2 regions of the Blautia sp. MSK.20.85 genome follow, and region 2 is predicted to be linked to the other one. Evidence: a T-box and tRNA genes for the amino acid it is inferred to sense, from the RefSeq annotation. Region 2 holds a T-box; the other holds one or more tRNA genes.

Region 1 (7,324 bases), on a different contig from region 2:
GCGACCACGAAAAACTCACATAATCATCTGTAATTCCTTCTGGCTTTACCTTGGAATAATCTGCGCTTAAGGTAACACCTACTGCAATTGTTCCCTTAACTTTCAGTTTGCCATCCAGAGCTCCCTGGGGAACCGCAGCGGCAAACACCATAGATGGAAGTAATGTAACCATCATAAGCACGGCCATGATCACTGCCAGTACTCTGTTTTTCCTCATATTCCATCCTCCTTTACATCCTTATGTTTTCCTGCATTTTCAGATTTATGCATTCTTTCCTTTGTTGATGCAAGTTTACCATATTTAATTTTCAAGGATGTAATTTCTGCTTTCCGTTTTTTCTCTCAGCCTTCAACAATGAGATATTTTCCATCTGGAAGTTTAAACACTTCACTTTCTTCTTCCAGTTCTTTCAGGGAAAGTCCCTCTACATCTGCACCCATTCCATCCAGATATTTTTTTACATCTTTCAGAGAATCCAGCACTACTGCCATACAGTCTTCCAGAAATGCCTCTGCCTCTTCAAAATCATCTGCTACCGGCTCATCAAAAAGCTGTCCCTGTTTTTCCAGAAATGTCTGGACATATTCTTTCTTATACATTTTAAAAAAGTCCTCCTTTATTTATTATTTTTCTTCTCATAAATAGCAACCAGTTCCAACGGTACCGCTGCTACAATGTCTGCGCCGTTTTCTTCCAGTTCCCTGCGGTCACGAAAGCCCCAGAGTGCACCTACTGTATACATTCCGGCTGATTTACCTGTCTGCATATCCGTTTTTGTATCTCCGATATACATGCATTCTTCCGGTTTTACTCCGAATTCTTCCGCGATCTTTAACGGACCATCCGGTGCCGGTTTCCTTCGGATTCCCTCCTGCTGTCCCATTACTTCGTCAAAAACATCTCCATAGATCGCTTTTACGACTTTCTGTGCCGCAATATGCGGTTTATTAGAACATACGGCCATTTTTAATCCCGCATCTTTTAGTTTCTGAATGGTTTCCGGCATATCCTTATATGGTACAACTTTATACAGGGGATCTTCATCAAATTTTTTACGGTAAAGTTCCCGGACTTCTTCATAATGGACCAGATCCGGATCTCCGGCATCGATCAGACATCTTTTGATCAGCATATCCGCGCCTTCACCGCTGTAATAACGGAAATTATCTGTCGGCTGCGGTTTCAGGGAAAACTTTTCCATGATCTCATTTGCCACATATGCCATGGACTCCAGTGTATCTGCAATCGTTCCATCCAGGTCAAAGATACAAGCTTTTATCATTTTGTCATTCATCCTCTCAGGTTTATTCCAAGTTTCTTTGTCTCATAGATCAGCCTTGCCACAGGCAGTCCGACTACATTGTTGTAATCGCCGCGGATTCCTTTCACATAAGCACCCCAGGCACCCTGGATTCCGTAGCTTCCTGCCTTATCCATAGGATCTTTACTGTTTACATATTCTGCGATCTCTTCCTTTGTTACCGGGTAAAAAATTACATCTGTACATTCATGAAACGTATGAACTTTCCAGTTTTCTTCTTCTCTTACAAGAACTGTCACACCCGTATATACCTGGTGTGTATTTCCCTGCAGCATACTCAGCATCTTCACTGCTGCCTCCGGGTCTGAAGGTTTACCAAGGATCTTTCCTTCATAGGAGACTATGGTATCCGCTCCGATTATAAGAATGTCCGCCAGATCATCCGCCTGTTCTTTTTCCAGCGCATGTGCGGTAAACATGGCCTTTTGGAAGGAAAGTTCCTCAACCACCTTCGAGGGCTCTGTGCTGGTGATCCGTTCTTCACCACTGGCAGGTTTTACCTCAAATGTGATTCCCACCTTGCTTAAAAGCTCCCGTCTCCTGGGAGATGCAGAAGCAAGCACAATCTTTCTCATGTGTGTATTCCTCTCTTTCTGTGTTATCAGTATAACCTTTTACGGAAGGAGGTGCAACCGGAATTGTCAAAAGAGAATTCCTTCCGGATCATAAAATATAATACGCCGGGATTTCTGTACATCCCGGCGTACTGTCTTTTATATATAATTTGCTGTTTTGATCTTATGCCTTCGGCAGTTTAAAAGAACTCTTAAGAGACACAATACGGTTAAATACCGGTGCGCCCTCTTTGGAGTCATGGATGTCTGCACAGAAGAATCCGTTGCGGACAAACTGATAACTGTCGTAGCCTTTTGCTTTCAGAAGCTCCGGCTCAACATAAGCGCTCGTCACGGTGAGAGAGTTTGGATTTACATTGAGAGATCCGTCTTCTTTATTGTAAACACCCTTCTCTTCATCTACGATGTTCTCGTAAAGTCTTACCTCAACTTTACCTGCATTGGATGCCTCCACCCAGTGGATGGTTCCTTTTACCTTACGTCCGTCCGGTGCATTTCCACCTTTGGTTTCCGGATCATAAGTACAGTGAACCACACGGATCGTTCCGTCATCATCTGCTTCATATCCTGTGCAGGTTACAAAATATGCATTCATAAGACGGACTTCATTTCCGATATAAAGACGTTTGTATTTCTTCGGAGGCTCTGCCATGAAATCATCACGTTCGATATAAAGTTCTCCGCTGAACGGAATCTTTCTGGTTCCAAGTTCCTCGTTCTCCATGTTGTTCGGAGCTTCCAGGTACTCAACCTGTCCTTCCGGATAATTGTCGATCACAAGCTTGATCGGATCAAGGATCGCCATCATACGTGGACGTTTCAGTTTCAGATCCTCGCGGATGCAGTACTCAAGCATTGCGTAATCCACAGAACTGTTGGCCTTGGAAACGCCACAGAGCTCTACGAATTTACGGATGGATTCCGGTGTAAATCCGCGGCGGCGAAGTGCGGCGATTGATACCAGTCTCGGATCATCCCAGCCATCTACGATTCCGTCTTCAACAAGTTTCTTGATGTAACGTTTACCGGTGACAACATTGGTAAGGTACAGTTTGGCAAACTCGATCTGTTTCGGTGGATGCGGATACTCCAGTTCTTTTACAACCCAGTCATAGAGCGGTCTGTGATCCTCAAATTCCAGAGTACAGATGGAATGAGTCACGCCTTCGATCGCATCCTCGATAGGATGAGCAAAGTCATACATCGGATAGATGCACCACTTGTCTCCAGTGTTGTGATGTGTCATACGTGCTACACGGTAGATAACCGGGTCACGCATGTTCATATTCGGAGATGCCATATCGATCTTTGCACGGAGAACTTTTTCTCCGTCTCCGTATTTGCCCTCACGCATCTCCTCAAAAAGCTGCAGGTTCTCTTCTACAGTACGGTTTCTGTATGGGCTCTCTTTACCTGGTTCTGTAAGAGTTCCTCTGTACTCACGGATCTGGTCTGCAGTCAGGTCGCAGACAAATGCCTTGCCTTTTTTGATCAGCTTCACAGCGGCCTCATACATCTGGTCAAAATAATCAGAAGCAAAGAAAAGTCTGTCTTCCCAGTCTGCGCCAAGCCATTTTACATCAGCCTTGATGGATTCTACAAATTCGGATTTCTCCTTTGTCGGGTTTGTATCATCGAAACGAAGGTTAAATTTTCCGTTGTATTTCTTTGCAAGCCCATAGTTTAAAAGAATGGACTTAGCATGTCCGATATGAAGATAACCATTCGGTTCCGGTGGAAAACGTGTATGCACAGTGTCATAAACGCCTTCTTCAAGATCTTTGTCTATAATATTCTCAATAAAGTTTTTGGAAACTGTCTCGTTGTCCATGATTCTCCCTCCTAGATATCGTCCTGATGTTTTATCTTATCATATATTTGGAGTTTTTGAAACCCGCAAAACCTGTATTTAAACAAAAAATTGTCTGTTTTTGGACACAAAAAAAGCTGCTGACGGGAATCGAACCCGTGACCTCCGCCTTACCAAGGCGACGCTCTACCGACTGAGCCACAGCAGCTTGTTTCGCGACGTTTGTGCCGCTCACAGTTGTTTATATTATCAGATGACTTTCATATTGTCAATACTTTATTTTTATTTTTTTAAAAATTTGTATTTTCATGACTATCGCATAAAAATCCTGTGTACTGCAGTCCCCGGACACAGCGCACAGGATTCTCTTTTTACTCTTCTGATTTTGCATCCTCAGAAGCTTCTGCCTCTTCTGTTTTTTCTTCCGCCTCATCAGCTGCAGCTTCCTCTGTCTCTGTTTCAGCTTCCGTCTCTTCTTCAGCCGGTGCTTCTTTTGTATCCTCTTCTTCTGTCTCTTTGGAAACTTCTACAGTCTCAGATGCGGTTTTGTCCCAGTCCTGGAAAACTTCTTTCTCTTCTTTTTCTTCTTTCTTCTCATCCTCTTCAAGATCATCGAGATCGTCAAAGTCATCTTCAAAATCGTCTTCACATACAGATTTTCTGGATATGATCGCTGCAATAGCTCCTGCTGCTGCCGCAGTAAGAGCTCCTACTGCAACCAGTCCCCAGTATTTATTAATCTTTGCCATAATTGGTCTCCTTTCTTGTTCCGCTGTTTTTAACATCATTTTAATACTTTTATATCCAAAAGAAAAGAGGGGAATTAACTTTCTCCAAAACAACGTTTCATTTTTTTGCGGATTCTTCGCAGGGCATTATCAACAGCCTTCGGCGTTTTACCCAGAATTTCCGCGATCTCCACATAGCTATTTCCCGCAATATACAGCTGAAACACCTGATTTTCCAGAGAACTTAAGCTCTTTTTCATTTCTTTTTTCAGCGCTGTTACATTTTCCCGGTCAATCAGGATTGCTTCCGGATTATCATGTTCCGTACAGGAATCTCTGAGATTTTCTTCCATTTCCCTGTCACTTAAGGATATATACGTATTCAGCGGCTGATGTTTCTGACGGTTTGAACTTTTGATCGCGCTGTAGATCTGTCTGTCAATACACATATTCGCAAAGGACTGAAAGGATGTTTCCCTGTCAGGCTGGTAGTCCCGGACTGCTTTAAACAGCCCGATCATACCCTCCTGGATCAGATCGTCGGTATCCCCGCCAATAAGAAACATGGCCCTTGCCTTTTTTCTGACCAGACCTTTGTACTTTTCCATCAGATAATCTGCAATCATGGATTCTCCGGCACGAAGCCTCTGAATAAGAACTTCGTCCTCTGTCTCATTATATCGGCACATTTTTTCTCCGAACAGCTTAAGCTGTATCTGTTATTTTGCCATTCTCTGTCTCACGATCTCAAATGCAAGCACTCCTGCCGCTACAGAAGCGTTGAGGGAATCAATGTCTCCATTCATCGGGATCGCGGTAGTAAAATCACATTTTTCCTTTACAAGACGGCTGACACCATTTCCCTCGTTTCCGATCACAAGGCCAATGGGACCTGTCAGGTTCTGGCGGTACATCACTTCTCCGTCCATATCCGCACACACAAACCAGATTCCTTTTTCTTTCAGCTCATCAATCGTCTGTCCAAGGTTGGCAACCTTGGCAACCGGCGTATAGTTCAGGGCACCGGCAGAAGTCTTTGCGACAGTAGCTGTCAGACCTACAGCTCTGTGTTTCGGAATAATCACACCATGGGCACCGGCAAGATTGGCAGTACGGATGATCGCTCCCAGATTATGAGGATCTTCAATATTGTCAAGAAGAATAATAAAAGGAGGCTCTCCTTTTTCTTCTGCTTTTTTCAGAATATCTTCCACTGTGGAATAGTCGTAAGCCGCAACCTGCGCGATCACACCCTGGTGGGCACCGGTCTCGCTCATGGAATCCAGACGTTCCTTCGGAACAAATTTCACGATGGTATCATGTTTTCTGGCTTCTCTTGCGATAGTACGAACCGGTCCGTCCTGACAGCCATCCAGAATAAACAATTTATCAACACATTTGCCGGAACGAAATGCCTCAAGTACTGCATTTCTTCCTTCTATCATTTCAGTCAATTTAAATTTCCTCCTTCTCAAGTCCTGCGTGGACCAGTTCCAGTATCCTTGAAAAATCCTCTTTCAGATAAAGATATCCCATCAGTGCCTCAAAGCCTGTAGCACGCCGGTAATCCGCCATAGTCGCATGTTTGGCCATGGTAGCGGAATGGGCATTTCTTCCTCTCCGGTATACACTTTTTTCCTCTTCTGTCAGAAGCGGTTCAAGAATTTCCATCATGCCAGACTGCGCAGACGCTTTTACAAGGCTACTGGCCTTTTTGTGGAGACGGTTTACCGGGCAGTTTGCCTTTTTCACAAGGATGGTACGGATCACCAGTTCATAAACACCATCCCCGATATAGGCCAGTGTCAGAGGTGAATAGGTCCGAAGATCTGCGTCTTTCAGATCAAACAGCTCTTTAAGCTCCCTTAAGCTCTCTGCCATTTCACACCTTCTCTTGTATCTTTCAAAATGATACCTTTTTTCAGAAGCTCGTCACGGATCTCATCTGCTCTCTTGAAATCTTTAGCCTTTCTTGCAGCCTGACGCTCCTGGATCAGATCCTCGATCTCTTTATCAAGGATTTCCTCTTTCTTCTCGATCTTCAGTCCCAGCACATCACTGAGTTTGAAAAGTTCCTCATAAAGACCTGCCGCAAATTCTTTTGAGCTGTTTTCGTTTACATTCGTGTTGGCAAATTTAACAAGCTCAAAGATGGCAGCAAGTGCATCTGCAGTGTTGAAATCATCATCCATGGCAGCTTCAAATTTGGTAACAAAGCCTTCTGCCTCTTTGAGAAGTGCAAGTTCTTCCTCTGTGATATTCTCCACTGCCGCATTGTCCTTACGGTCGCTGAGCTTGCCTGCTGCTTCCAGGATACGCTCCAGAGAATTCTTGGCTGCTTCCATCAGATCCGCACTGAAATTCAGCGGGCTTCTGTAATGCGCGTTCAGCATAAAGAAACGAAGGACCTGAAGATCATACTGCTCACCGATCTGACGTACAGTACGGAAGTTTCCAAGAGATTTGGACATCTTGCGGTTGTCGATGTTGAGGAAACCGTTATGCATCCAGTATCTTGCAAAAATCTTACCATTGCAGCACTCGCTCTGTGCGATCTCATTCTCGTGATGCGGGAAGATCAGATCCTCTCCGCCTGCATGGATATCAATCTCTTCTCCAAGATATTTTTTGGACATGACAGAGCACTCGATATGCCAGCCAGGACGTCCGTCACACCACGGTGACGGCCAGGACGGCTCGCCCTCTTTTTTCGGTTTCCAGAGTACGAAGTCCAGCGGATCTTCTTTCTGGTCCTCACCGGATACCTTCAGAGAACGGAAACCGGACTGGAGATCATCCAGATTCTTATGAGAAAGCTTGCCGTACTCTTTGAATTTCTTTACACGGAAATATACGGTTCCGTCGGCTGCCGGATACGCGTATCCCTTG
Region 2 (7,324 bases):
TATCAGTACTGTACTGCGATCCCGGTAGGAACACTGCTTGCGCAGACCTGGAACCGGGAGCTGATCCGTGAAGTGGGAGCCATGATCGGAACAGAGATGGAACATTTCGGAGTAACACTCTGGTTGGCACCGGGAATGAATATCCACAGAAATCCTCTCTGCGGAAGAAACTTCGAATACTATTCCGAAGACCCGTATGTATCCGGAACCATTGCGGCAACTATGACAGAAGGTGTTCAGTCCAATTATGGATGTGGAACGACCATCAAACATTTTGCCTGCAACAATCAGGAAGACAATCGTATGGGATCAGACAGTGTTGTGTCTGAGCGTGCACTTCGCGAAGTTTATCTCAAAGGATTTGAAATTGCGGTAAAAGAAGCACAGCCAATGTCCATCATGACCAGTTACAATCTGATCAATGGTATTCATGCGGCAAACAATTATGATCTCTGTACAGAGTCCGCCAGAAACGAATGGGGATTTAAAGGAGCGATCATGACAGACTGGACGACTACAGAACAGGGAGACAGCTGTACAGCATCCGGCTGCATGAGAGCGGGAAATGACCTGGTAATGCCGGGATGTTTCGGAGATCATGACAATCTCAGAAAAGAACTGAAAGAGGGAACACTTAAGATCGAGGACCTGCGCGCATGCATTGCACGTCTGGTAAGTGTGATCTGGAAGTCCAATCAGTACCTTCAGTAAAATAAACAGGATATGATATAAGACACATAGGAAAAGGACAGTGAATGGGAAAAGTTGCTGTCCTTTTTCGTGATTTTCCAAAAAAATATTCTGCACAGTACAGTGACGGCTGCAGGTGAGAAAGTATCTTTTTTATGTGGATTTTTGTGGATATGAGATAGATGTATTTGCTTTCTTCGCCAAAAGATGATATAATAAACAAAAATTGCGAAGCGGAATGAAACGTCCGCTTTATTCATCTAAAATTTTGGAAAAGAGGATCAGACAATGAGCGATATGACAATTCTTGAGCAGTGGCGTTCCGTTGCTTATAATCAGAATGCAGATAAGAATAAGCTTCAGCGCTTCTGGGCAACTTATTTTAACATTGAGAAGAACATTTACGAGCAGCTTCTGGAGAACCCGGATGAGGTTGTTTCCGGAACTGTTAAAGAGCTTGCTGAGAAATACGGTCAGGATGTTATGACTATGGTTGGTTTCCTTGACGGAATCAACGACAGCCTGAAGGTTCCGAACCCGATCGAGACTATGGATGAGAACACCAAGGTTAACCTTGCATTTGATAAAGAAGCTCTCTATAAGAACATGGTAGACGCCAAGGCTGACTGGCTTTACAACCTTCCTCAGTGGGACAAGATCTTCACAGAAGAGAAGAAGAAAGCTCTCTACATGGAGCAGAAGAAATCCGGCACAGTTGTGAAACCACACAAAGTCGGAAGAAACGATCCGTGCCCATGCGGAAGCGGCAAGAAATACAAATACTGCTGCGGAAGATAATGAGCGTAAAGAAGAATCTGGATTACATTATCGTGTTAGGTGCCCACGTGGACGGAACACGGATGACACTTGCCCTTCTGGAACGAGCCAGAAGGGCTCTTCTTTATCTTAAGGAGAATCCCGGGACAAGGGCAGTTCTCTCCGGTGGAAAAGGTGACGGAGAAAACATTTCCGAGGCAGAGGCCATGTACCGTTATCTCATCGGACATGGGATAGAGGGGAACAGACTGATCCTGGAAGAAGAGTCCACCAGCACGAAGGAGAATCTGGAATTCAGCCGCAGGAAGATCGGAACCACAGATTGTTCCATAGGCGTGGTGACCAACAATTTTCATGTATGGAGAGGAGCAGCTATTGCAAGGAAATGCGGCTTCCGGGAAGTTGTTATGGTACCTTCCAGATATCGAAGCTGGCGTCTTCTGGTCTACATTCCAAGAGAAATTCTGGCAATCATCAAGGATAAAATGATGGGAAATCTGTGAAAATTTTTTTTAAACATGCGTTGACAAATAAAAATACTGCGCTTATAATGAACCACAGAAAAAGAAATAAAAACACGTTGACGAGACGAGTAAACTGTGAAATGTTACAGAGAGAGATGTGAAGTGCTGGAAACATCTTATCGGGAAACAGTTGAAAACTACCTCCGAGTGGCCCCAATCCGGTCCGGTGATTCCGTTATCATCATAATTGAGAGGCTTTGTATTTGACAGGTATCTGTTTATATGGAGCAAGCAGGGTGGAACCGCGAGAATGAATAAACTCGTCCCTTACAGTGCGTGATGTACTGTAAGGGATTTTTTTATTCCGGAGAAAATTACTCCACAGTATTTTCCGGGAAAAGATCTCCGGTACAGGAAAATGCACTGTGTATCATAGAAACTCGTTGAAAACGAAAGGAGAAACAATCATGATTATTACATTAAAAGACGGCTCAAAAAAAGAATACTCAGAAGCAAGATCAGTGATCGATATCGCATATGACATCAGCGAAGGCCTTGCACGTGCTGCATGTGCAGGAGAAGTAAACGGAGAGGTTGTAGATCTTCGTACAGTCCTTGAGGATGACTGTGAGCTTAACATCCTTACAGCAAGAGATGAGAAGGGCCTTGCAGTTCTCCGTCATACAGCATCTCATGTAATGGCACAGGCTGTACAGAATCTGTATCCGGAGGCAAAGGTTGCCATCGGACCATCCATTGATACAGGATTCTACTATGATTTCGACCACGAGCCATTTTCCCGTGAGGATCTTGATGCCATCGAAAAAGAGATGAAGAAGATCATCAAAAAAGGCGCAAAGATTGAGCGTTTCACAAAATCCCGTGAGGATGCCATCGCATACTTCAAAGAGAAAAATGAGCCATATAAGGTAGAGCTGATCGAGGATCTTCCGGAGGGAGAGGAGATTTCCTTCTATTCCCAGGGAGACTGGACAGACCTCTGTGCAGGACCACACCTGATGAGCGTAAAAGGAGTCAAAGCATTCAAGCTTCTTTCTTCTTCCAGCGCATACTGGAGAGGAAGCGAGAAAAACGCAATGCTCACACGTATCTACGGAACTGCATATGCAACAAAGGATGAGCTGAAAGAGCATCTGGAGCAGATGGAAGAGGCTAAGAGACGCGATCATAACAAACTTGGCCGTGAGATGAAGATCTTCACAACAGTAGACGTAATCGGACAGGGACTTCCGCTTATCATGCCAAACGGTGTGATCATGATGCAGGAGCTTCAGCGCTGGATCGAGGATGAGGAGACAAAACGTGGCTATGTAAGAACAAAAACTCCTCTGATGGCAAAGAGTGATCTCTACAAGATCTCCGGACACTGGGATCATTACAAAGACGGCATGTTCGTACTTGGGGACGAGGAAAAGGACAAAGAGGTTTACGCACTTCGTCCGATGACATGCCCGTTCCAGTACTATGTATACAAAGCAGAGCAGCACAGCTACCGTGATCTGCCGATCCGTCTGGGCGAGACATCCACACTGTTCCGTAACGAGGATTCCGGTGAGATGCATGGCCTGACACGAGTTCGTCAGTTTACGATTTCCGAGGGACATCTGATTGTAAGACCGGACCAGATGGTAAAAGAGTTCAAAGACTGTATCGCACTTGCACAGTACTGCCTGCAGGTACTTGGTGTTGAGGAAGATGTAACCTATCACCTTTCCAAATGGGACCCGACAAACAAAGAGAAATATATCGGTGAGCCGGAAGTATGGGAGGAGACAGAGGGTCATATCCGCCAGATGCTGAACGAGCTGAACATTCCGTTCACAGAGGATGTAGGAGAGGCTGCTTTCTACGGACCGAAGGTTGATATCAATGCCAAGAACGTATACGGAAAAGAAGACACCATGATCACAATCCAGTGGGATGCACTTCTTGCAGAACAGTTTGATATGTACTATATTGATGAGAACGGCGACAAACAGCGTCCGTACATCATCCACCGTACATCTATGGGATGCTATGAGAGAACTCTTGCATGGCTCATTGAGAAGTATGCAGGAATGTTCCCGACATGGCTCTGCCCGGAGCAGGTTCGTGTGATCCCGATCTCCGAGAAGTTCAACGATTATGCGCAGAAGGTAGAGGCCCAGATGAAAGAGGCAGGCATCCGCTGCTCCGTAGACGGACGTTCTGAGAAGATGGGATACAAGATCCGTGAGGCACGTCTTGAGAGAGTACCATACATGCTTATCGTTGGTGCAAAAGAGGAAGAAGAGGGCAAGGTTTCCGTAAGAAGCCGTTACCTTGGTGATGAAGGAATGAAAGATCTTGGCGAGTTCATCAGCTTCATCAAAGAAGAGATCAAGAATAAGACTATCCGTAAGATCGAAGTTCAGGAAGAAAAGAAATAAGAAGATATAAAATAACATAACCAAACTCCCGCTGACAGAGACAGCTGTTTATAGCTGCCTGTTGGTGGGAGTTTTTTTGCAGGGAATACCTCCGTAAAGTCAGGAGTTATTAATGAAGATGAAGAATATCTTCTTTCAAAATCTGGAGCTGAAGCATTTCGCCCATATTGCGCTGCCGGTTGGTTTCAAACAGGGTATCTGCCCGTAATTCGATACCATCGCAGTCTATGGTGTAGGAAATGGTAGTTCCACGCAGCATCACACCGGTGATCTTTCCCTGGAAATGAACGGCATCATTCAGCGTTTCCGGAGAAATCAGGACGGCTTCCGGACGGATTGCGACAAAGTCACAGTCTGAGGAAAGACCGCACAGTTTTTTGAGATCCGGATTGCTGAGGATGTTATAGTGTCCGATAAAATTGGCTGCAAATTTTGTCTGCGGGTGGGTATAGATATCTGCCGGTGATCCGGACTGTTCAATCTGACCCACATTAAACAGATGGATGGTGTCGGACATAACCATGGCCTCTTCCTGATCATGTGTGACGAAAATGGTAGTCATTTTCAGACTCTGCTGAATTTTACGGATTTCCACCTGAAGGTTTCTTCGCAGCAGGGCATCAATTGCGCTTAAAGGCTCATCCAGAAGAAGAACTTTTGGTTCCATGATAATGGCACGGGCCAGGGCAACACGCTGCTGCTGGCCGCCGGACAGCTGACGTGGATACTGATCCAGCTTGTCGGAAAGTCCTACGGTATGAAGAACATCATTTACTTTTTCTGCAATAAAATGTTTGTCTTTTTTCTGCATCTGAAGGCCGAAGGCAACATTCTGGCGCACAGTCATATTGGGGAACAGACTGTACTGCTGGAAAACCATGCCGATTTTTCTCTGTTTGGGAGTAAAATCTGTGATGTTAGTTCCGTCCAGATAAATTTCTCCTTCCGTAACGGTCTCCAGGCCTGAAAAACAGCGGAGAAGCGTACTTTTTCCACAGCCGGAGGGACCGAGAAGAGTGACAAATTCTCCCTCATCAATAGAAAGATTGATGCCTTTCAGAACTTCGTTATTTCCGAAACTTTTATGAACATTTCTGAATTCAATATATGCCATTTATATCACCTATCTCTTTCTGTTCTGAAATTTAAAAACAAGCTGTGAAATAACCAGAGTAACTGTAAACATGATGATTACAATTACACACTGATACTGCAGTACAATCAGACGGCTGTTGTACAGAAGCATCTGAATGGTTTCGTATTTGTTTCCCGCAATGATTTTTATGACTGCAAAATCTCCGAAAACTGTGGAGAGAGCGAGAAGAGAAGATACCAGGATACCGGCCAGCATATTCGGAAGAATAATCCGGATAAATGCGTATAATTTTCCGGCACCCAGGATTTCCGCTGCTTCCAGAAGACGGGTAACGTTGATTCCGTGCAGATTGTTTCGGATTCCCTGATATACAAAAGGCAGGATGGAAATACTGTAAATACAGACCAGCATTACCATTCGGTTGGAAAAGAAAGTTACTCCGCCTGCGTAAAGTGCCAGTACAGGAATTGCAATCGTTACACCCTTCAGGGAATTTGGAATCATACAGATGGTCTGGATGTATTTTTCAAGTTTTGGATAATAGACCACTGAAGTATACAGAGCCAGAATTACAACGATGTTGCAGATCAGAATCGGAGGGATACTGATCAGAACGCCTCGAAGGATAGCGGGCCACAGTGTTGGCTCGGTAAACGCCTGTATCCAGTATTTAAAAGTCCATCCTGCAGGAAACAGTTTTGTCCATCCGATGGTAAAGGAGTAGACAAGGGTTGCAGCAAATGGAATCAGGAGAAAAATACAGGCGAGGATAATGATAACATAAGGCAGTTTTTTTCTTCGTTTCATACCTGTTCCCCTCCTTTATACGTCAGCTTTTTCAGAAGATTGCAGATACAGATAACGGCCAGCATGATGATGATCATCCAGATCGCCAGAGCAGATCCCATTTCTTTCTGCGGTGTCATTTCTCCGGTAAACATGGTTGTGATTTTTACCGGAAGAAGAGGAATACTGGTGGTTACCAGAAGAAGAACTGTGGCGTAAGCTGTGATCGCATTGGCGAAAAGCAGTGCAAAGGTGTCAAGAAGACTGGGAAGCATTACCGGAATTCCAATTCTCGTCCAGAACTGGAACGGGGAAGCTTCCAGAATCTCAGCTGCTTCCTTCCAGGAATAATCCACTGCCTGAAAAGCAGGAACCAGCATCAGGCTGCCCAGGGGCAGCTGAAAGTAAATAAACATCAGCAAAAGCCCCTGGATGGAATACAGACGGAAAACGGTAGACAGCTGTATACCGATGGCACGCAGTGCAAGTACAAAAATTCCGGTGTTTCCAAGAATAACTACAAATGAAAAATAAAGTGGTAAGCCAGCAAAATTTGATACCATATTCAACATGGATAACATACGGCTCTGTCCGTTTTTTCCAAGTTCATTGACTGCCCAGGCAATAAAGAAAGAGAGGATCAGTCCAATGATAGTGGAAGCAAAGGACAGATACAGACTGTTGCTGGTTGCTACCTGATAAACGGAATCTGTAAAGATTGTTTTGTAATTATTGAATGTAAAAGCACCCGTTTCCGGTGATAAAAAGCTTTTCTGGACCATGCTTATAATCGGCAGAAAGATAAACAGGATAGCCAGCAAAAGTAGCGGAAGAAGCGGTATCAGTTTTTGAAGGTTACGAACTTTTTTCATCTGTCAGCCCTCCCTTTTACTGAACCAGTGGAAGAACTTCTCTTTCCCATAATTCAGCGATTTCTGCACATGCGCTGTTTAATGCGTCAACATCAGAGATATTTGTACAGTTTTTGTATAAATCATCATCAAGAAGTTTGGATTTTACATCGTCAGGAAGTGTTACGTCCTGTTTGGTCGGACGTGCATATCCTTCTGCACGGTTGATGG

The links. The T-box of region 2 lies ahead of thrS (threonine--tRNA ligase). A T-box ahead of a tRNA ligase gene usually reads a tRNA of that ligase, here a tRNA-Thr.
Region 1: it encodes a tRNA-Thr, which carries the amino acid that the T-box ahead of thrS (threonine--tRNA ligase) is inferred to sense. The anticodon was not compared.

The regions. Positions count from the first base shown of each region.
Region 1 is NZ_JAAIUN010000009.1:35,790-43,113, forward strand. It holds gene G5B12_RS07075 (choice-of-anchor D domain-containing protein) at 1-217, opposite strand, end outside; gene G5B12_RS07080 (hypothetical protein) at 343-600, opposite strand; gene G5B12_RS07085 (HAD family hydrolase) at 618-1,283, opposite strand; gene G5B12_RS07090 (Maf family protein) at 1,292-1,897, opposite strand; gene G5B12_RS07095 (glutamine--tRNA ligase/YqeY domain fusion protein) at 2,061-3,728, opposite strand; tRNA gene G5B12_RS07100 (tRNA-Thr) at 3,843-3,915, opposite strand; gene G5B12_RS07105 (hypothetical protein) at 4,079-4,456, opposite strand; gene sigH (RNA polymerase sporulation sigma factor SigH) at 4,531-5,124, opposite strand; gene rlmB (23S rRNA (guanosine(2251)-2'-O)-methyltransferase RlmB) at 5,155-5,880, opposite strand; gene G5B12_RS07120 (Mini-ribonuclease 3) at 5,891-6,316, opposite strand; gene cysS (cysteine--tRNA ligase) at 6,301-7,324, opposite strand, start outside.
Region 2 is NZ_JAAIUN010000011.1:71,393-78,716, forward strand. It holds gene G5B12_RS08370 (glycoside hydrolase family 3 protein) at 1-711, shown strand, start outside; gene G5B12_RS08375 (SEC-C metal-binding domain-containing protein) at 979-1,488, shown strand; gene G5B12_RS08380 (YdcF family protein) at 1,488-1,970, shown strand; T-box leader at 2,039-2,262, shown strand; gene thrS (threonine--tRNA ligase) at 2,399-4,360, shown strand; gene G5B12_RS08390 (ABC transporter ATP-binding protein) at 4,470-5,474, opposite strand; gene G5B12_RS08395 (ABC transporter permease) at 5,484-6,263, opposite strand; gene G5B12_RS08400 (ABC transporter permease) at 6,260-7,114, opposite strand; gene G5B12_RS08405 (extracellular solute-binding protein) at 7,131-7,324, opposite strand, start outside.